2 regions of the Kocuria sp. JC486 genome follow, and region 2 is predicted to be linked to the other one. Evidence: riboswitches for the same ligand, from Rfam matches in the RefSeq annotation. Region 2 holds a riboswitch; the other holds the start of a gene.
The links. Region 2 has a riboswitch for thiamine pyrophosphate ahead of thiM (hydroxyethylthiazole kinase). Riboswitches for the same ligand answer to the same signal wherever they lie in the genome.
Positions count from the first base shown of each region.

Region 1: linked by a shared signal. The riboswitch ahead of GWK18_RS05400 (ECF transporter S component) and the one ahead of thiM (hydroxyethylthiazole kinase) in region 2 are both predicted to bind thiamine pyrophosphate.

Region 1 covers NZ_JAAOZS010000007.1:32,230-42,343, reverse strand. Annotated here, with positions in the region: gene GWK18_RS05440 (MFS transporter) at 1-659, opposite strand, end outside; gene GWK18_RS05435 (Na+/H+ antiporter subunit A) at 870-4,007, shown strand; gene GWK18_RS05430 (Na(+)/H(+) antiporter subunit C) at 4,004-4,513, shown strand; gene GWK18_RS05425 (Na+/H+ antiporter subunit D) at 4,510-6,177, shown strand; gene GWK18_RS05420 (Na+/H+ antiporter subunit E) at 6,174-6,821, shown strand; gene GWK18_RS13405 (monovalent cation/H+ antiporter complex subunit F) at 6,818-7,174, shown strand; gene mnhG (monovalent cation/H(+) antiporter subunit G) at 7,171-7,572, shown strand; gene GWK18_RS05405 (DUF4235 domain-containing protein) at 7,668-7,919, shown strand; TPP riboswitch at 8,020-8,122, shown strand; gene GWK18_RS05400 (ECF transporter S component) at 8,204-8,839, shown strand; gene GWK18_RS13400 (ATP-binding cassette domain-containing protein) at 8,971-10,114, shown strand, end outside.
Region 2 covers NZ_JAAOZS010000001.1:232,117-242,230, reverse strand. Annotated here, with positions in the region: gene GWK18_RS01065 (Rne/Rng family ribonuclease) at 1-2,547, shown strand, start outside; TPP riboswitch at 2,632-2,729, shown strand; gene thiM (hydroxyethylthiazole kinase) at 2,765-3,562, shown strand; gene thiE (thiamine phosphate synthase) at 3,559-4,302, shown strand; gene GWK18_RS01050 (bifunctional hydroxymethylpyrimidine kinase/phosphomethylpyrimidine kinase) at 4,299-5,936, shown strand; gene rplU (50S ribosomal protein L21) at 6,231-6,542, shown strand; gene rpmA (50S ribosomal protein L27) at 6,641-6,904, shown strand; gene obgE (GTPase ObgE) at 7,065-8,648, shown strand; gene proB (glutamate 5-kinase) at 8,721-10,034, shown strand; gene GWK18_RS01025 (glutamate-5-semialdehyde dehydrogenase) at 10,112-10,114, shown strand, end outside.

The DNA of each region.
Region 1 (10,114 bases), on a different contig from region 2:
CGGCGCCAGAGGGCTACCACCAGTGGTACCGCAAGTGCGGCGCACCAGAGCGCACAGAACAGTGCGACCGCGCGAACGTTGAGTGCTTCGTGCGTCGGGAGACCCAGGAAGCCCGGGCTGATGAAGCCGAACAGGACGAACGCCGTCGCCAGGATCGAGCCGATGTACCCGAAACCCCAGCCGCGGCCGCTGATCCTGCCCACCTTGTCCGCCGGAGCCAGCGTCGGGAGCACCGCGTAGTAGTCGACGTTGGCCAGTTCCTTGGCCGCCGTGGCCACGCTGAGCAGGGCCACACCGAGCAGCAGGAACCGTTCGTGGGGTGCGACCACGAAGCAGGCCGCGGTGGCCAGCACACACAGGCCTCCGAACAGGGCGATCCCGGGGGCCCTGCGGCCGGAGCGGTCGGAGAGCCTGCCGAGCGCAGGTGCCAGCAGGGCCACCAGGACGGCTGCCGTGGCCGTCCCGACGGACAGCACCTTCGAGTTGTGCTCGGTTGTGCCGAAAGCGGAACTGGTCAGATAGGTCGTGAAGACGAACGTGATCATCAGAGCGTCGATCACGGACACCGCGACGTCGTAGAGGTACCAGGACAGCACGGTGGATCGGGGCGCCGACGGCGATGTGGCCAGGGGGGTCGGCTGCACTGGGGCGGTGCTCATGGGCCAAGGCTACGGTGCGCGGGATCACAGCGATCGCGTAACCCGGCGAAAAGCTGAAAGTGTCCGATTGATAGGATCGGTGGCGGCTCGCTCGGCGTCCGGGCCCCACACCCCTGTGCGGACCACGAGACTGTCGCTCCCGAGCGGAGTGGACGCTCCACGTCTCCCGGAGCCGGGTGTAACCGCCCCAGCGTAGGCCTCGGAGGTGCCATGCTCACAGTGCTCGTCGCCCACGCCGTGGCTGCACTGGTGGCGCCCGTGATCTTCCGGCGCCTGGGTCGTAACGCGTTCTATGTCTTGGCGGCCGTTCCCGCGGCGTCGTTCGTCTGGTTGCTGACCCGGTGGCCGTCCGTGTCCGTGGGTGAGGGCCCCACTCATGTCATGGACTGGGTGCCTGCCCTGGACCTCGAACTCGCCTTCCGAATGGATGCGCTGGCCTGGGCCACCTCGCTGCTGGTCCTGGGCGTCGGGTCGCTGGTCCTGGCGTACTGTGCGCGGTACTTCTCGGCGGACTCACCGGACAAGGGATCCTTCGGCTCCCAGCTGGTCGTGTTCGCCGGGGTGATGTTCGGCCTGGTCACCGCCGATGACCTGATGTTGATGTTCATCTTCTGGGAGATCACCTCCGTCCTGTCGTTCCTGCTGATCGGCTACGCCCGGACGCGCATGTCAGCGCGCCGCGCGGCCATGCAAGCACTTGTGATCACCACGGCCGGGGGGTTGACCATGCTCGTGGGTGTGGTGATGCTCGGCCAGCTCGGGGGCACGTACCGGATCTCCGAACTGATCGCGCAGGCCCCGCAGATCATCTCCGCCCACGAGTCACTCGTCTCCACGGCGGTGGCCCTGCTCCTGGTCGGCGCGGTGACCAAGTCCGCGCTCATTCCGTTCCACTTCTGGCTGCCCGCGGCCATGGCGGCACCCACCCCGGTGTCGGCGTATCTGCACGCCGCGGCCATGGTCAAGGCCGGCGTCTTCATCGTGGCGCGGTTCGCGCCCGCCTATTCGCAGACCGCCGCCTGGCAGCCCATGCTGCTGGTCATGGGCCTGGGGACCATGCTGTTCGGCGGGTGGGTGGCGCTACGGCAGTACGACCTCAAGCTGATCCTGGCCTACGGCACCGTGAGCCAACTCGGGTTCCTGATCCTGGTGCTGGGGCAGGGCACGGCCGACGCCGCCCTGGGCGGGCTGGCGCTCATGCTCGCCCACGGTTGCTTCAAGGCAACGCTGTTCCTGGTGGTGGGCGTCATCGACCACCAGACCGGTAGCCGTGACATCCGCAAGCTCTCGGGTCTCCATCAGCCCATGCGGGGACTGCTCGTGATCGCGCTGATCGCCGCCGCGTCCATGGCCGGATTCCCCCTGCTCGGAGGGTTCGTGGCCAAGGAGGCGGTGCTGGAAGGTCTGCTGCACGCCGTCGAACACGACGGCGCCGCCGTCGCCTGGATCCGACTGGTGGGCGTGCTGCTGGGCTCCGTGCTCACAGTGGCCTACAGCGCACGCTTCGTGTGGGGCGCTTTTGCCACCAAGCGAAGCGAGTTCGCCGACCTGCCCGTGGGCTCCGACGGCCGACCCGTGCGCACGCCGTCGCACGGACTGTCCTGGGCGTTCCAGGCACCCGCCGCGGTGCTGACGCTGGTCACGGTGGCCTACGGGCTGTACCCGAAACCCGTGGGGGCCGTCCTCGCTCCATGGGTCGAAACCTTCGCCGGCGAACCGAGCACGTATCTGTCCTGGTGGCACGGTCTGACCCCGGCCCTCGGTCTGTCCGCGACCGTGCTGGGACTCGGGCTGCTCATGTTCGTGCTGCGGATCCAGGTGTCCAGGATCCAGAAGGCCATTCCGCAACTGCCCGCCGGGGAACGCGTGTACCGCGGCGTCATCGACCAGCTCGACCGATTCGCGGTCAAGGTCACCGGCAGCACCCAGCGCGGATCGCTGAGCTTCTACCTCTCGGTCATCCTGGTCACGGCCATCGTGGTTCCCGTGGTCGCGTTGTTCGTGGAGGAGACCCCGCCGTTGGGAGCCATGCGACTCGCGGATTCCTGGGGACAGGTCATCGCCGGCGCCGTCATGGTGGTTGCGGCGATCGCCGTGATCAAGGTCCAGAAGCGGTTCCTCGCGGTCCTGCTGGTGTCCGTGACCGGGTACGGCATGGTCATGATCTTCGCCCTGCACGGCGCACCGGACCTGGCCCTGACCCAGGTCCTGGTCGAGACCATCGCCCTGGTGGCCTTCGTCTTGGCCCTCAGGTCCCTGCCAGCCCCGGTGTGGGACACCAAATCAGATCGGACGCGTTTCCCGCGGGCCGTGGTCGCGGTGACCTTCGGCGCGTTCATCACCGTGCTGACCGCGATGTCCATGGCCTCCCGCACGGCCGCGCCCGTCTCCCTGGACATGCCGGAACTCGCCTACGAGATCGGCCACGGCGCGAACGTCGTCAACGTGACCCTGGTGGACATCCGCGCCTGGGACACCTTCGGTGAACTCACCGTGGTGGTCGTGGCGGCCACGGGTGTGGCCTCACTGCTGTTCGTACAAGGCCGCGGGGACCGCATGGTCCGTAGGGCCGCGGTGCCGGACACCGCCCAGCTGCAGCAGATCCAGCAGCGTGCCTCCCAGGCGATCCAGTCGGAAGGCTCGCGGACGGCAAGGGTGTTCCGATCGGAGACGAGCAGTCCCTACATCATCGCGGGACGCACCATGGCCCCGGAATCCCGCTCGATCGTGCTGGAGGTGATCACCCGGCTCCTGTTCCACACGATCATGGTGGTCTCCCTGTACCTGCTGGTGGCGGGGCACAACCTCCCGGGCGGTGGATTCGCGGCCGGTCTCACGGCGGGGCTCGCCCTGACCCTCCGGTACCTGGCCGGCGGGCGTTACGAACTGGAGCGGGCCACCCCGTTCAATGCCGGCACCATGCTGGGGCTCGGTCTGGCCGTGTGCGGCCTCTACGCCGTGGTCCCCGTGTTCTTCGGCGGGTCCGTCATGCAGAGCTACAAGCTCGAGACGACGCTGCCGTTGATCGGTGACGCCTACCTGGTGACCTCCGTGATCTTCGACGTCGGTGTCTATCTGGTGGTCATCGGGCTGGTTCTGGACATCCTGCGTGCACTGGGCGGGCACGTTGACCGTCAGCACGAGGACGAGATCGCCCGGCGCCGTCGTCAGGACCAGGGACGCGGCGGGGCGCGGATCAAGGTGACCCGCGGCCCCACGGCGGATTCCGGCAGCACCGGCTCTGTCACCGTGACCAGGGAAGAACCAGGAGAGGGCCCCGCAGAGATCGCAGAACCCACCACCGGCGCCCTGATCCTCGACCCACTGGAAGGAGGAGACCCCCGATGAGCGTCAATCTGACCCTCCTGATCGTGATGGGCGTCCTCTACTCCGTGGGCGTCTACCTGGTGCTCGAACGCTCCCTGACCCGCGTGGTCTTGGGACTCATGCTGCTCACCAACGCCACGAATCTGCTGATCCTGCACGCCGCCGGGATCCCCGGCCTGGCGCCGCTGTACACCGAGGGCACGGATCCCCGCAGCTACACGGATCCCCTTCCGCAGGCCCTCGTGTTGACCGCCATCGTGATAGGCCTTGCCGTGACCGCGTTCATGCTGGGCCTGATCTACCGGTCCTGGGCCCTGTCCCGCCGTGACGTGATCACCGACGACGCCGAGGACCGTCGCGTGGCCACGCAGTCCGCCTTCGTGGACGAGGAGGACGCGGACCTGCCGCAGGACACCTCCGAATTCGACGACGAGCAACTCGAGGCGCACGAGCGCGAGAACGAACAACGCCATCTGCGTGACCAGCAGTACCGCGACCAGGAGCAGAAACAGGAGGACCGCCGATGAGCATCGACGTCGCTCAGCTCGCCCCCCTGGCGATCATCGTGCCCTTCGTGGGCGCGGCCCTGTCCCTGGTGCTCTTCCACCGCAACCGGTTGCAGCGCCTCGTCGCCATCGGGTCACTGGTGGTCTCGCTCGCCGTCGAAATGCTCGTGCTGGCGACCTCCTGGGACGCGCCCCCCACGTCGGTGAACCTCGGTGGCTGGGAGGCGCCGTTCGGGATCGTGCTGATCGTGGACCAGCTCTCGGCCGTGATGCTGGTGGTCTCCACGATCGTGTCCCTGGCGGTTCTGATCTACGCCACCGGACAGGGTGTGGCTGACGGCGATTCCGAGGGCCCCATTTCGATCTTCCACCCCACGTACCTGATCCTGGTGGCCGGTGTCTCCAACGCGTTCCTGGCGGGGGACCTGTTCAACCTCTACGTGGGGTTCGAGATCTTCCTGGTGGCCTCCTACGTGCTCATGACCATGGGCGGCACAACCCAGCGCATCCGCGCGGGCGTGACCTACGTGGTCGTGTCCATCATTTCCTCCGTGCTGTTCCTGATCGCAATCGCCATGGTCTACGCGGCCACCGGAACGGTGAACATGGCGGATCTCTGCCTGAAACTCGCAGATCTGCCCGTGGGGACGCAGATGCAGCTGCACCTGATGCTGTTGGTGGCCTTCGGGATCAAGGCCGCGGTGTTCCCGCTGTCGTTCTGGCTGCCCGACTCCTACCCGACCGCCTCCGCGCCCGTGACGGCCGTGTTCGCCGGACTGCTGACCAAGGTGGGCGTGTACTCGATCATCCGGACCGAGACGCTGCTGTTTCCCGGCGAGCAGATCAACGGATTGTTGATGTGGGTGTCCCTGCTGACCATGGTCGTGGGGATCCTGGGCGCGCTGGCCCAGATCGACGTCAAGCGTCTGTTGTCGTTCACGCTGGTGAGCCACATCGGGTACATGGTCTTCGGGATCGCGGTGGGCACGGCGGCGGGATTCGCCGCGGTGGTCTACTACGTGGGCCACCACATCATCATCCAGACCAGCCTCTTCCTGGTCGCGGGGCTGATCGAACGCCGGGGCGGGTCCACGAACTCCGATCGTCTGGGAGGCATGGCGCGGCTGGCCCCGGTGCTGGCGGTGCTCTACATGATCCCAGCCCTCAACCTGGGGGGCATCCCGCCGTTCTCCGGGTTCCTGGGCAAGATCGGGTTGTTCCAGGCCGGTGTGGACAACGCGACGTGGCAGACCTACGTGGTGATCTCCGGGGCGGTGCTCACCTCGCTGCTCACGCTGATCGCACTCATGCGCGTGTGGAACCGCGTGTTCCTGCGCACCACGGACGACGCCGATTTCCCCGACCCCGTGCTCCTGGCCCCCAGCCGCGAAGGCCATTGGGGTGCCGGGGCCGTGCAGACCCTCACCCGGGACGAGGGCGGCAGGCAGACCGTGAGCCTGCTCCCGCGCCTCATGGTGTGGCCGACCGCCGTGCTGGTCGTGATCGGTGTGGCCTTGACCGTCTTCGCCGGCCCGTTGTTCGCCGTGGCGGACAACGCGGCCGAGAACCTGGTGAATCCGGGCGCCTACGTCGAAGCCGTACTGGGCCCGGAGGGGGCGCCGTCGGGACCGGTGGAGCAAGCGGCCGGTGACGGGGACTCAGACGGCCGGGAGGTGGCACCGTGAACAGCAACCGAGCCGAATCCGGAGCAGAGTCCCGCGGTGGTCCGCGCCGCACCCACCGGTTCGTCGTCGAGATCCCCCTGATCCTGTGGCTCGTGGTGGTCTGGGCCGTTCTGTGGGGGGAGCTGACGGTCAAGAACCTGGTGGTCGGTGTGATCTTCGCCCTGCTGGTCACCCGCGTCCTGGCACTGCCTCCGGTCGCCCTGTCCCATCGCTTCAACGTTCTCCAGGCCGTGGTCATGGCTGTCACGTTCCTGTACCAGGTGGTCAAGGCCAGCTTCCAGGTTCTGTGGGTCGCGATCCGCAAGGGCCCCAACGTCCGGAGCGCACTGGTCGCGGTCAAACTCCGCACGGTCAACGACCTCATGATCGCTGCCGTCGGCAACACCACGGGGGTGATCCCGGGTTCCGTGTTGATCGAGGTCGACCGATCCACGGCAACGCTCTACTTCCATGCCCTGGACGTCGACGACGACGCCGACGTGGAAGCCTTCCGCAACGGTGTGCTGCGGACCGAGGCGGCGTGGATCAGGGTGATCGGCACCCGGGAGGAGCTGGACCTGCTCAAGGCGGAGGATCAACGACTGGGGCGACGTCGGCCCCTGGCCGTCCTGAGCTCACCCCGGCGTTCGGAGGTGGAAGCGTGAACCCCTATGTTCTGGTGACCGCGGTGCTCCTGCTCTCCGGCGGCGCCGTCGGTGTCCTGTACCGGCTGGTCAAGGGGCCGTCCCTGCTGGACCGTGTCTTGGCCAGTGACGTGCTGCTGGCCATCGTGGCCGCGGCCGTGTGCGTGGACATGGTGTGGAAGGGCACCACGGACTACATGATTCTCACGGTGATGATCTCCCTGGTGGGTTTCCTGGCCTCCGTGACCTTCGCACGATTCGTGCAGTCCCGTCCCTCTCGACACCCGGACGCGGGTCGTGGCGGTTCGGCCTGGGAGGACGCGGAGGCGCCGCGGCAGAGCACGCAGGACACGTCCGCGACGGAGGGCCGATGATGCAGACCGTTCTGGACGTCGTCGGATCCGTATTACTGCTGGTGGGGTGCCTCATGGCGTTCGCCGCCGGGGTGGGGTTGGTCCGACTGCCGGATGTCCTCACGCGTATGCACGCGGCCACCAAGCCCCAGGTGCTCGGGTTGTTGTGCGTCCTGCTGGCCGTGATCGTCATGAACCGGGCGTGGGCCCTGCTGCCGCTGGCCCTGCTGGGGTGGGTGTTCATGCTCCTGACGGCACCCGTCAGCGCTCACATGGTGGGACGGGCCAGCTACCGGAGCAAGCACGTCAAGGAGGAAGGCGTGGTCAAGGACGAACTGGCGATTGCTCTGCGCGAAAACACGCCGGTCGAATCACAACTTGAGCAGTGGGCTGATGGCTCGGAGGACCAGTCGCGCTAGTGTTTGTCATGAACCGCGTTGGTGCACCCGGTCCTGCTAGGACTGGGCGTGCCACCCGTCCACCACGGACCTGCGCGTCCGGGTAAGGAGAGAACATGAACGACAAGGTTGTGGGCCTGGCCGGAACCGCGGCGTCCCTCGCGGGCGTCACGGCGGCGAACAAGGGACTGGGTGCCGTGTGGGCAAAGCTCACCGGTAACCCGCCGCCCGCCAAGAACCCGGATCCTGAGGAGCGGTGGGCTGACATCCTGCTGTGGGCCGTGATCACCGGCGTGGTCACCACGGTGGTGCGTGTGGCAGTGACCCGTCAGGTCACCAAGATGCAAAGCAACCAGGGCGAGTCCTGACACCCGGCCCCTTGCCGACGGTCGTCGAGGGCCGGTTGCCAACCCGTGAGAACGGGCGGCAACCGGCCTTCGCGCATTGGTAGAGTGGGCACGCACTGAAAACGAACGACAGGGGAGCGCGCGAGCGCTGAGAGTGCGGGAGACCGCAGACCCTCGAACCTGATCCGGTTAGTACCGGCGAAGGGAGTCGAGTATCTCGAGGTGTTGCACCGGCTGCGTCCGGTGCCCACCTCCCCCTCCTGAGACCGGGACGGACTGACGGTCCGTCCCCGCAGGAGGAAGCCATGACCTCAACAACATCTCACAGCCCGGGAACCGGCTCGAACGGTTCTCCACGCCGGGCGACCCGCACCGGTGCCGCGTTGCGCTGGCGGGTGGTGGACCTGGTGGTGCTGGCCGTCCTGGCCGCAGCCGGTGGCGTGATCTTCTGGGCCTGGTCCAATCTGATCTACCCCGTGATCACCGGTGCGTCCGTGGCGTATCCGCCCGCCGCCGGTCTGATGCTCGGTGGATGGCTCGTGGCCGGGACCCTGGGCGGGCTCATCATCCGCAAACCGGGTGCCGCCCTGCTGTGCGAACTCCTCGCGGCGATCTTCGAAGGTGTCATGGGAACTCACTTCGGGCTGACCGTGGTGATTTCCGGGATCGTGCAAGGTTTGGGTGCCGAGCTGGTCTTCGCCGCGGTGCGGTACCGCCGGGCCGGCCTCGGCGTGGCTGCGGCCGCGGGTGCCTTGTCCGGCCTGTTCGGCAGCATCTCCGAGTGCGTGCTCTACTACTACGAATGGCCGGTTGCCCACCAAGGGGTGTACGTGGCCCTGGCGACCCTCTCGGGTGCCGTCATCGCGGGTGTGGCGATGTGGCTGCTGGTCCGGGCGCTGCGCGGTACCGGCGTCCTTTCCGCCCTGGCTTCCGGGCGTTGACGGGAACAGCGGTGTCGGGCTCCGCTGAACAGACACCGGCTCAGGGCACAGGGGGCGCACTCGTCGAAGCCCGGGGATTCGGCTGGCAGCATCCGGGGCGAGCTCTCCCTTCGCCCCGTGGACTGGACCTGGTGATCCGACCGGGCGAGAAAGTCCTGCTCGTGGGCCCCAGCGGGGTCGGCAAGTCGACCTTGCTCCACGCACTGGCCGGTGTCCTCGAACGCCGCGAGACCGACGAGCTGGAGGTTCAGCAAGGGGCAAGCGATGCGCCCGGTGGCCCCGAGGGGCCGCTCGGAGAATTGCTCGTCGACGGCGCCCCGGCCGCCGACCGGGCCACCGTGACCGGGCTGCTCCAACAGGACCCCGAATCGGGGATCGTGCTCGCGCGGGTCGGCGACGACGTCGCCTTCGGTCCGGAGAACCTGGCCGTCCCGACCGAGCAGATCTGGCCGAGGGTCACCGAGACCCTGGACGCCGTCGGCCTGGCCGTTGAGCTCGACCGGGACACCGAGGCGCTGTCCGGTGGACAACAGCAGCGACTCGCCCTGGCGGGTGTCACCGCCATGCGGCCGAGGCTGCTCCTGTTGGACGAGCCCACCGCCAACCTCGACCCCGAAGGTGTTCGCACTGTGCGCGACGCCGTCGAAGCGGTCGCGGTGCAGACCGGTGCGACGTTGATCGTGGTCGAGCACCGCACCGAGGTCTGGACGGACCTGGTCGAGCGGGTCGTCGTGCTCGGCGCGGGCGGTGTGGAGCACGACGGCACCCCGGGGCAGGTCTTCGGGGACCCCGGGCGGCGCCGGGTGCTGCTCGAGCGCGGCGTGTGGGTTCCCGATGCGCCCGCACCTGAACCGGTCGTGAGTCCGGCGACGGACGGTGAACCGTTGCTGCGCGCCGTCGGTCTCGAGGTGTCCCGGGACCAGCCCGGCTCACGGGCGCTCGCCGGACGACGACGGCTGGCCCGCCGTGGCAGGCCCGTTCCAGAGCACCTGAACGCGGGAACGCCGGCGGCGCGGCCCGTGGACCTCACGGTCCGCCGGGGGAGCGCAACTGCGGTGACCGGGAACAACGGGGTGGGGAAATCGACCCTGGCCCTGACCCTCGCGGGGCTTCTGGTCCCGGCAGGCGGAACGGTCGAGGCCCAACCCGCACTGGCCGGTGACACCGTGGCGGATCCATCGGCGTGGGCCGGCCGCGAACTGGTCACTCGCGTGGGCACCGTGTTCCAGGAACCCGAGCACCAGTTCCTCACCCAATCCGTCCGGGCCGAGCTGG
Region 2 (10,114 bases):
GACATGGAACTGGAAGGCGGCAACGACGAGGACCCGCCCGGAACCGTGACCCGGATCCGTACGGGCCGAGTGGTCGACGGGTCCGCGCCGACGACCGTCCAGTCCGTGAAGGGCTCCACCCGACTGGAGGCCAAGAAGCAGCGACGTCGCGAGTCCCGCCAGTCCGGCCGGCGCCGTCAGGTCATCACGGAAGCCGAGTTCCTGGCTCGCCGTGAGTCCGTGGAACGGAAGATGGTGGTCCGGGAGAAGGACGACCGCATCCAGATCGGCGTGCTCGAAGACGGCGTGCTGGCCGAGCACTTCGTGTCCCACACGCAGCAGGACTCCCTGATCGGCAACGTCTACCTGGGCAAGGTCCAGAACGTGCTGCCGTCCATGGAGGCCGCGTTCGTGGACATCGGCCGCGGTCGCAACGCCGTCCTGTACGCGGGCGAGGTCAACTGGGACCAGGCCGATCTGGGCGGCTCGGCCAAGCGCATCGAGAACGCCCTCAAGCCCGGCGACGCCGTCCTGGTGCAGGTGACCAAGGACCCGGTGGGGCACAAGGGCGCGCGCCTGACGAGCCAGGTCTCCCTACCCGGCCGCTACCTGGTGTATGTGCCCGGCGGGTCCATGACGGGTATCTCCCGCAAGCTGCCCGACGTCGAACGCCAACGGCTCAAGAAGATCCTGAAAGACCACCTCCCGGAAGGTGCGGGCGTGATCGTGCGCACCGCGGCCGAGGGTGCCTCCGAGCAGGAGCTGACCAACGACATCAACCGTCTGCGCTCGCAGTGGGAGCAGATCCAGGAGAAGTCCAACCAGGGCAAGACGCTGGCCCCGGAGCTGCTCTACGCGGAGCCGGACCTGACCATCAAGACGGTGCGTGACGTCTTCAACGAGGACTTCACCTCGATGACCGTCCAGGGGCAGGCCGCCTGGGACAACATCGAGGCCTACGTGATGTACGTGGCCCCGGACCTGTTGGACCGCGTCTCCCAGTGGACCGAGGACGAGGACCTGTTCGAGCACTACCAGGTGGACGAACAGATCTACAAGGCACTGGACCGCAAGGTCATGCTGCCCTCCGGCGGTTCGCTGGTGATCGACCGGACCGAGGCGATGACGGTTGTGGACGTCAACACCGGCAAGTTCACGGGCTCCGGCGGCAACCTCGAGGAAACGGTCACCAAGAACAACTTGGAAGCCGCCGAGGAGATCGTGCGTCAGCTGCGTCTGCGCGACATCGGCGGAATCATCGTGATCGACTTCATCGACATGGTGCTGGAAGCCAACCGCGATCTGGTGCTGCGCCGACTGGTCGAGTGCCTGGGCCGGGACCGCACCAAGCACCAGGTGGCCGAGGTGACCTCCCTGGGTCTGGTCCAGATGACCCGCAAGCGCATGGGCACCGGGCTCTTGGAGATTTTCAGCGAACCCTGTGAGGCCTGTGAGTCCCGCGGCGTGGTCATCCACGACCACCCCCTCAAGGGCAAGGGCGGGGTCTCCACTGACTCCCACCGCAGCCAGCGCAACGAACGCAAGCGCAGCCGTCGCTCGGGCTCGGGCCAGGGGAACGCAGATCGCGGCAACGCCAAGGACACCGGTGATTCGGGTCAGTCGGGCGAGAACCCGAAGGATGCCGAGGACGCCAAGCGCGCCCAGGCCACCCGCAACGCCTTCGCGGCCATCGCCTCGGCCTCTCACCACGACGATCCCAAGGGCGAGTCCGCCACCGGCGCCGACACTTCCGGGGAGGCCGCCGACTCGCACCCCGCGGCTCAGTCTTCGAACACGGGGGCCGACGACGCGCGAAGCGCCGGTAACGGTGACACCTCCGCACCGGATTCCGACCGTCCCGACGCCGGGTCGGACTCCTCGGGCGACGGCGGCAGGCGCCGTCGGAAGCGCCGCGGAAAGCGGTCCCGCAACCGCGGCCAGAACGATTCGGGCTCCGAGAACCGGGGAGACGACTCCAGCGCTTCGGAGAACGGCGCCTCGAATGGTGCTGCACAGCCGGGCAAGCCCGCGGAATCCGGGCAACAGAACGACCAGACCACGCAGGAAAAGCAGCCGGAACCATCTCGGAACCAGCCGACGGAACCCCAAGGTGCCGCCAAGGCCTCCGGACAATCCGAGCGTCCGGCCCGCCCTGCTGCGTCGGACTCGGCAACGGTCCCGGACCGCTCGGTGTCCGCGGCGCGTCGTCGTCGCGGGGCTCGACGTGCTGCCGCTCCGGTCGCAGCACCCGACACCGAGTCCCAGCCGACGGCGCCTCAACCGGCCGGCCCCGTGACCTCCGGATCCGCCTCCGTGGTCTCCGGTTCGACGGGCGACGACGGCGCCTCCTCCCGCGTGACGATCGCCGGTGAGGTCATCGAACTGCCCCAGGGCACGTCGTCTTCGAGCGGGTCAGGTGCCGGGAGTTCGGTGCCGTCCTTGGACTCGTTGGCCGACTCCCTGGGAGAGCGGGCACCGGGCCAGACCTCCCCGCAGCGCAAGCGACGGGTGCGCCGGGCGTCTGCACCGACGTCGGCCCCGCGGAGCTCTGACTCCACGGAAGGCTGAGGCGCCACGGGTTGACGACAACCCGGCAAGGCAATCAACAGTCACCGACTGGACATCCGGGGTTTCCGGGGTCCAGTCTTGGTGACACGTGACACGGGGTGCCGCGCACTGCGCGGCTGAGAGCAAACCCGTTGAACCTGATCTAGCTCGTACTAGCGAAGGGATTGTCGCCTTGCCACAGGGCTATGCGTCATCTTCATCATTTCCGTCCGACCGCTTGTCCGTCCTGCTCGCCGATCTGCGCGCGGGCCGTCCGCTGGTCCAGTGTCTGACCAACTCGGTGGTCACCAACTTCACGGCCAACGCCCTCCTGGCACTCGGGGCCGCCCCGGCGATGACCGACATCGTGGGGGAAGCCGGGCCGTTCGCCCAGATCGCCGACGGCGTGTTGATCAACCTGGGCACGCCCACCCCTGAACAACGCGCGGCCATGATCGAAGCGGCAACCGCGTGCAAGGCCACCGGTACGCCTTGGATCCTCGATCCCGTGGCCGTGGGCGCGCTGCCCATCCGGACCGCGCTGGCCGCCGAGCTCCTGGAACTGGGGCCCACGGTGGTCCGCGGCAACGCCTCCGAGGTCATCGCCCTCTGCGGCGGGGCCGGGGGGCGGGGCACAGATTCCACGGTCCAACCGGAAGACGCCCTCGACGCCGCAAGGACGTTGGTCATCCGTCACGGCGTGGGCGCGGTGGCGATCTCGGGGGAGACCGACCTGATCGTGGGTCCGGACGGCGTCTGGACCGTTCCGCACGGACACCCCTATCTCACGCTCGTCACCGGCGGGGGCTGTGCACTGGGCGCCGTCATCGCGGCGTTTGCCGCCGTGGCCCAGGATGCCCAGGAGGCCGCCGTGGCAGGCAGCGTGGCCTGGGAAGTTGCCGCCGAACTCGCCGCGTCCGAAGCGGCCGGCCCGGGGAGCTTCGCGGTGGGCCTGCTGGACCGGCTCCACGGACTCAGCCCCCAGCTGCTCCGCGACCGCAGCGCAGTCACTTCCCTGGAGGTGGCGCAGGCATGACCGGCCACCAGAACACCTCTGAGTCGAGCGGAGAGGCCCGTGCCCGATCGGTGTTCGACCCCGCCGATCTCCTGCTGTACCACGTGACCGACGGCGCCTTGAGTGCCCCGCGGTCCGTGCCCGACGTCGTCGAAGCCGCGGTCGACGGTGGAGTGACCATGGTCCAGGTCCGGGGCAAGGACCTGGGAGGGGCCGAGTTCCTGGACCTGGTCCAGGCCGTGGCGACGCGAGTCGGGTCACGGGTACCCGTGCTGATCAATGACCGCGTGGACGTGTACCTGGCCGCCCGTGAGCGCGGACTGGCGGTTGCGGGAGTTCACGTGGGGCAGTCGGACATCCCCGTGTCCGACGTGCGCGCAATCTGCGGTCCCGCCGCGATCGTGGGGCTCTCCGCCGCCCAATCGACCGAGTTCGACGCGGTGCGACTCCTGCCGGAAGGCACGGTGGACTACATCGGCATCGGAGCTGTCCACACAACCAGTACCAAGCCGGATCATCCCGAGCCCCTGGGCATCGACGGCTTCCGCGCAGCCCGGGCCTGGTGCCCCGTACCGGCGGTGGCCATCGGCGGAGTCCGGGTCGAGGACTGCCCACCTCTGCTGGCCGCGGGGGCCGACGGCGTCGCCGTGGTCTCGGGGATCTGCGCGAACTCGGGAGACCCGCGGTTGGCCGCGACCCAATACAGGGAGGCCCTCGGCGTAGGGAGCGCGTCCGCGTCGGGGGAAGGGACGAACCCTTGAGCACGGACCAGACCATCTCCAGCATCCAGTCGAACGTCCGCAAGGTCCCGCGCGTCCTGTCAATTGCCGGGACGGACCCGACGGGCGGGGCCGGACAGCAGGCGGATCTCAAGACCTTCGCCGTGTTGGGTGGATACGGGATGAGCGTGGTCACCGCCGCCATCGCCCAGAACACCCGCGGCGTGCGGCTCGTGCACTCGGTGCCCACTGAGGTCATCACCGCGCAGCTCCAGGCGGTCTCTGACGACGTGACGGTCGACGCCGTCAAGATCGGCATGCTCGGTTCGGTCGACGTCATTGCAGCGGTCAATGACTGGCTCCAAGCGAACCGGCCACCGGTCGTCGTCCTGGACCCCGTCATGATCGCGACCTCCGGTGACCGGCTGCTGGCTCAAGAGGCCGAGGAGGCCCTGCGCGATCTGCTGCATCGCGCGGATCTGGTGACGCCCAATCTCCCCGAACTCGCAGTGCTTGTAGGGGAGCCGGTGGCGGAGGACTGGTCGACGGCGCTGGAGCAGGGCCGGACCCTGGCCGAGCGCCACAACGTGTTCGTCCTGGTCAAGGGTGGACACCTGGCCGGGGATAGGACCCCCGATGCCCTACTGGCCCCCGGACAGCCCGAACCGGTCTACCAAGCGGCCGGAGCCAAGGTTCGGACCAACAACACGCACGGGACCGGATGCTCGCTGTCATCGGCCGTCGCCGTCCTGGGGGCACGGACCGGTGACTGGTCGGTTGCCGTGGGAGTCGCTCGCGAGTGGCTCCGTGGCGCCCTGACCCACGCCGACGAACTCGAGGTCGGCCAGGGCAACGGCCCGGTCCACCACGGCCACCATCTCGAAGCGCATCTGGTGCAGCTCCTGACCGATTGGGCGAATGGCATGGGACAGGAAGGTGGTGCCGGTCCGGAAAAGGGCGCGGACTCGTCCTTCACGGAGCAGCTCTGGGCCCGGACAGGGGACATCAGGAGCCAGATCGACGACGGCCGTTTCGTCCCCGCGCTCGGTCAGGGCACGCTGCCCCGGGACGTGTTCCTGGACTATCTGTCGCAGGACCTGATCTATCTCCAGGACTATTCCCGAGCCTTGGCCCAACTCGCGGTGCGGGCACCCACCGAGCAGTGGCGGGCCTTCTTCGCCTCCGGCGCGGCCGGCTGCGCCAGGGAAACCGAGCAACTCCACCGCACGCTCGTCGACGCCGGTGTCCCCGTCACTCCCAGCGCGGTCACCGCCGAGTACACGGAGTTCCTGCTGGCCACCACGCAGACGCGGGACTGGGCCGTTGGTGCGGCGGCGGTGCTGCCGTGCTACTGGCTGTACGCGTGGATCGGCAACCGGCTCCAGGAACACCGCGAGCGGATGGCGGCAGAGAGCGGCGACGGCGGCTGGGACCACCCCTACGGTGCCTGGGTGGATTCGTACTCCGACCCGGAGTTCACCGCCTTGGCGCGCCGTGCCCGCGGCGTCGTCGACGTCCTGGCGGGACAGGTCGGTCCTGAGGTACGGGAGGAGATGGCCCGGGCGTTCCGCCGGGCCTGCGAGCTGGAACTACGGTTCTTCGAGGACCCGTGCGAACGTGCCGGGACCACGCAGACCGGCCATCAGGCCAGCTCGCGCGGTGAGCGGGGAACGTGAGCCTGCTCGCATGCGCGACGCGCTGGGCGCCCAATGCTTGCCCGCCGTTGCAACCATGCCGTATTCTCGATCCCTGGTGCGTCCACCGGTGAGCCCCTCAACTACCGTCCATAGTTCGAGCGCGGAGCCCGGCACGCACATCGGGTGTAGTTCCTGACCTTTTGTACAAGCGGTCCTGACCAGCGTCTCCATCCCACTGGCCGGTCAAGACAGGTTTGTGCACGACTCCTTGGTCCGCAGAGGAACGCACTCGCCCAAGACAGTATTTGTTCAGTCGAGAGAAGTGAGTTCCAAGTGGTGTACGCGATTGTCCGCGCTGGCGGCCGCCAGGAGAAGGTTGCAGTTGGAGACCTGGTAACCGTCGACCGTGTCGCCGGTGATGCAGGCAGCACCATCGAGCTTCCGGCAGTTCTGTTGGTCGACGGTGACAAGGTCACCTCCGATGCCAAGGCCCTGTCCGGCGTGAAGGTCACCGCCGAGGTGGTCGAGGATCTGCGCGGTCCCAAGATCCGCATCCAGAAGTACAAGAACAAGACCGGTTACAAGAAGCGCCAGGGCTTCCGTGCCGAGCTGACCACCGTGAAGGTCACCGGCATCGACGCCTGAGCGGCGTTCGGTCTCATCCCAACCAGCTCGGCCCGCCGCATCCCCTGAACACAGGGACGCGGAACCCACGGGCCACCTAGCGAAAGCAGGCATCAGACATGGCACACAAGAAGGGCGCCAGCTCCACCCGCAACGGCCGTGACTCCAACCCGCAGTACCTGGGCGTCAAGCGCTTCGGTGGCGAGTTCGTCAACGCCGGTTCCATCATCGTCCGCCAGCGCGGCACCAAGTTCCACCCCGGCGCCAACGTCGGCCGTGGCAAGGACGACACCCTGTACGCCCTGGCCACCGGCGAGGTTGCCTTCGGCACCAAGCGCGGTCGCAAGGTCGTCAACGTCGTCGAGGCCGTCGCCGCCGAGTGACTTCTGACCGGTCACGGTTCCTCACCCAGTGGGGGTCCGGCCGGTCCCGCGGCGCGCTGGATTCAGCGCGCCACGCTCACCGCATCAGTAGAGGGTGGGTGCCACGTGCGCCCGCCCTCTACTCTTGTTTCAGGACATCTCAGAGATTCAAGGAGCATCCATGGCAGAGTTCGTCGACCGCGTGGTTCTGCACGCCACGGGCGGTAACGGCGGCCACGGGTGTGTGTCCGTCAAGCGCGAGAAGTTCAAGCCCTTGGGCGGTCCCGACGGCGCCAACGGCGGCGACGGCGGATCGGTCATCCTGCGCGTGGACGGGCAGACCACCACGCTGCTGAACTACCACCGCTCGCCACACCGTGCCGCACCCAACGGCGGTCCCGGCATGGGTGACCACCGCCAGGGCTTCCTGGGTGAGGACCTGATTCTCTCCGTCCCGGACGGCACCGTGGTCAAGGACCGCGACGGCAACGTGCTGGCCGACCTGGTGGGCGTCGGCGCGGAGTACGTCGCGGCATCCGGCGGCCAGGGTGGGCTCGGCAACGCCTCCTTGGCTTCACCCAAGCGCAAGGCCCCCGGCTTCGCGCTGCTCGGTCTGCCCGGTGAGGCCCACGACATCGTCCTGGAGCTCAAGTCCCTGGCGGACATCGCCCTGGTGGGTTACCCGTCCGCGGGCAAGTCCTCGCTCATCGCGGCGATTTCGAAGGCCCGCCCCAAGATCGCGGACTACCCGTTCACCACCCTGGTGCCCAACCTGGGCGTCGTGGAGGCCGGTGACTACCGCTACACCGTGGCCGATGTCCCCGGCCTGATTGCGGGTGCCTCCGAAGGCAAGGGCCTGGGCCTGGAGTTCTTGCGCCACGTCGAACGCTGCGCCGCGCTGGTCCACGTGTTGGACTGCGCCACGCTGGAACCCGGTCGGGATCCGCTCTCCGATCTGGACATCATCGAGGCGGAACTCGCGGCCTACGCCGTGGACGGTCGCCTGGACGGCGGACGATCGGTGCCGCTGCTCGAACGCCCCCGGTTGGTGGTGCTCAACAAGATCGACGTGCCCGAAGCCCGCGAGCTCGCCGACTTCGTCCGGCCCATGCTGGAGGAGAAGGGCTACCGCGTCTTCGAGGTCTCCACCGCCTCCCACGAAGGGCTCAAGCAGCTGACCTTCGCCATGGGCCAGATCGTCGCCGAAGGTCGGGAACAGGAACCCGCCCCCGAACCGCAGCGTGTGGTTCTGCGCCCCAAGGCTGTTCGCGGTGGCGCCAAGGAGTTCACGATCACCCGCGAGGAACGATCGCTCGAGCCGATCTGGCACGTCCGCGGGGACAAGCCGGAGAAGTGGGTCCAGCAGACGGACTTCAACAACGAGGAAGCCATCGGCTACCTCGCTGACCGCTTCGCCAAGCTCGGCATCGAAGAGGAGCTGTTCAAGATGAACGCCCGCCCCGGGGACGCCGTGCTGATCGGCCCGGAGGAGAACGGTGTGGTCTTCGACTGGGAGCCCACCATGCTGGGCGGTGCCGAACTCCTGGCCTCGCCCCGCGGGACCGATCCCCGGCTTTCGGAGGACCACCGGCCCACCCGCGAACAGCGGCGTCGGGAGTACTACGAACGCATGGACGCCAAGGCCGCGGCCCGCGACGAGCTCGAGGCCGAACGCGTGGCCGGCGTCTGGACGGAGTCCGTGGACGAACGCCGCGCCCGCAAGCCCCGGGCGGCAGCATCGGACGACGAGGCACAGCGGGACTGACACACCCACACGCCCCGACCACTGGAAACTCAGAGCACCCGAAGCTCACAAGAGGAAAGGACATCGGAGAGCATGCCCACTCGGCTGCAGAAGATCGACGTCGAGACCCTGGAGGGAATCGCCGCCAAATCCGCTTCCCAGCTCAGCTCCGAGAACCGCGGGAAAAACCGCCGTTCCCCGATCGAGGAGCGGAGCCAGATCCCGATGGCCAAGCGCATCGTGGTCAAGGTGGGGTCCTCGTCCCTGACCAGCATCCAGAACTCGATCGACGAGGCCGCCGTGCAGCGCATCGTGGCTGCCTTGGGAGCACTCAAGGCCTCCGGCAAGGAAGTCGTGTTCGTCTCCTCGGGCGCGATCTCCGCCGGCCTGGCACCGCTCGGCTTCTCCCGCCGACCCAAGGACCTGGCCTCCCAACAGGCCGCGGCCTCCGTAGGACAGGGCCTGCTCATGGGCCGCTACATCGACTCCCTCGCGCGGTACGGCGTGACCGTGGGGCAGGTCCTCGTGACGGCCGAAGACCTCATGAAGCGCCACCACTACAAGAACACCCACCGGCAGATCGAACGCCTGCTGGACCTGGGTGTCATGCCGATCGTCAACGAGAACGACGCCGTCGCCACCCAGGAGATCAAGTTCGGCGACAACGACCGCATCGCCGCTCTCACGGCGCATCTGATCAAGGCCGACGTCCTCCTGCTGCTCTCCGACGTGGACGCGCTCTACACCAAGCCCCCGCAGGCCGGCGGTGAGCGGATCTCCGTGGTCCAGGACCCCGTCAAGGATCTGGAAGGCGTGCAGATCGGGACCGTGGGCCGCGCGGGCGTGGGGTCCGGTGGCATGGTCACCAAGGTCCAGGCGGCCCGTATCGCCGCGTCGTCGGGCATTCCCGCCGTGGTCACCTCTGCGCAGAACATCGACTCCGCGCTCAGGGGGGACGACGTCGGAACGTGGTTCTCCACCACGGGTGGCCGACGCAACGCCCGCCTCCTGTGGCTCGCCCACCTGGCCGACATCAAGGGTTCCCTGGTGCTCGACGACGGCGCCGTGCGCGCCGTGGGCGACCGCAAGTCCTTGCTGGCGGCCGGGGTGACCGCGGTCAAGGGCGACTTCGAGGCAGGGGACCCGGTGTCCCTGTTGGACCAGAACGGGCGGGAAGTGGCCCACGGTCTGACCAATTACGCCGCGGATGAGGTTCCCGAGATGCTGGGCAAGAGCACCGCCGAGCTCTCCGAATCCCTGGGCCAGCGCTTCGAGCGGGAACTGGTGCACGTGGACAATCTGGTCACCATGCGCCAGAAGTCGGCCAAGACCAAGGTTCGCCGCGGGCGCGCCGCCGAGCGAAACTTCGAGACCCGAGAGGTCCCGAAGGTCGAGCCCGCCCGGTGATCGCGGTCTTGCAGTAGCCCCACGTTCCGAGTACAAAGCAGGCAGTCGCACCACCTGACGGATCAGGAGCAGGAACCATG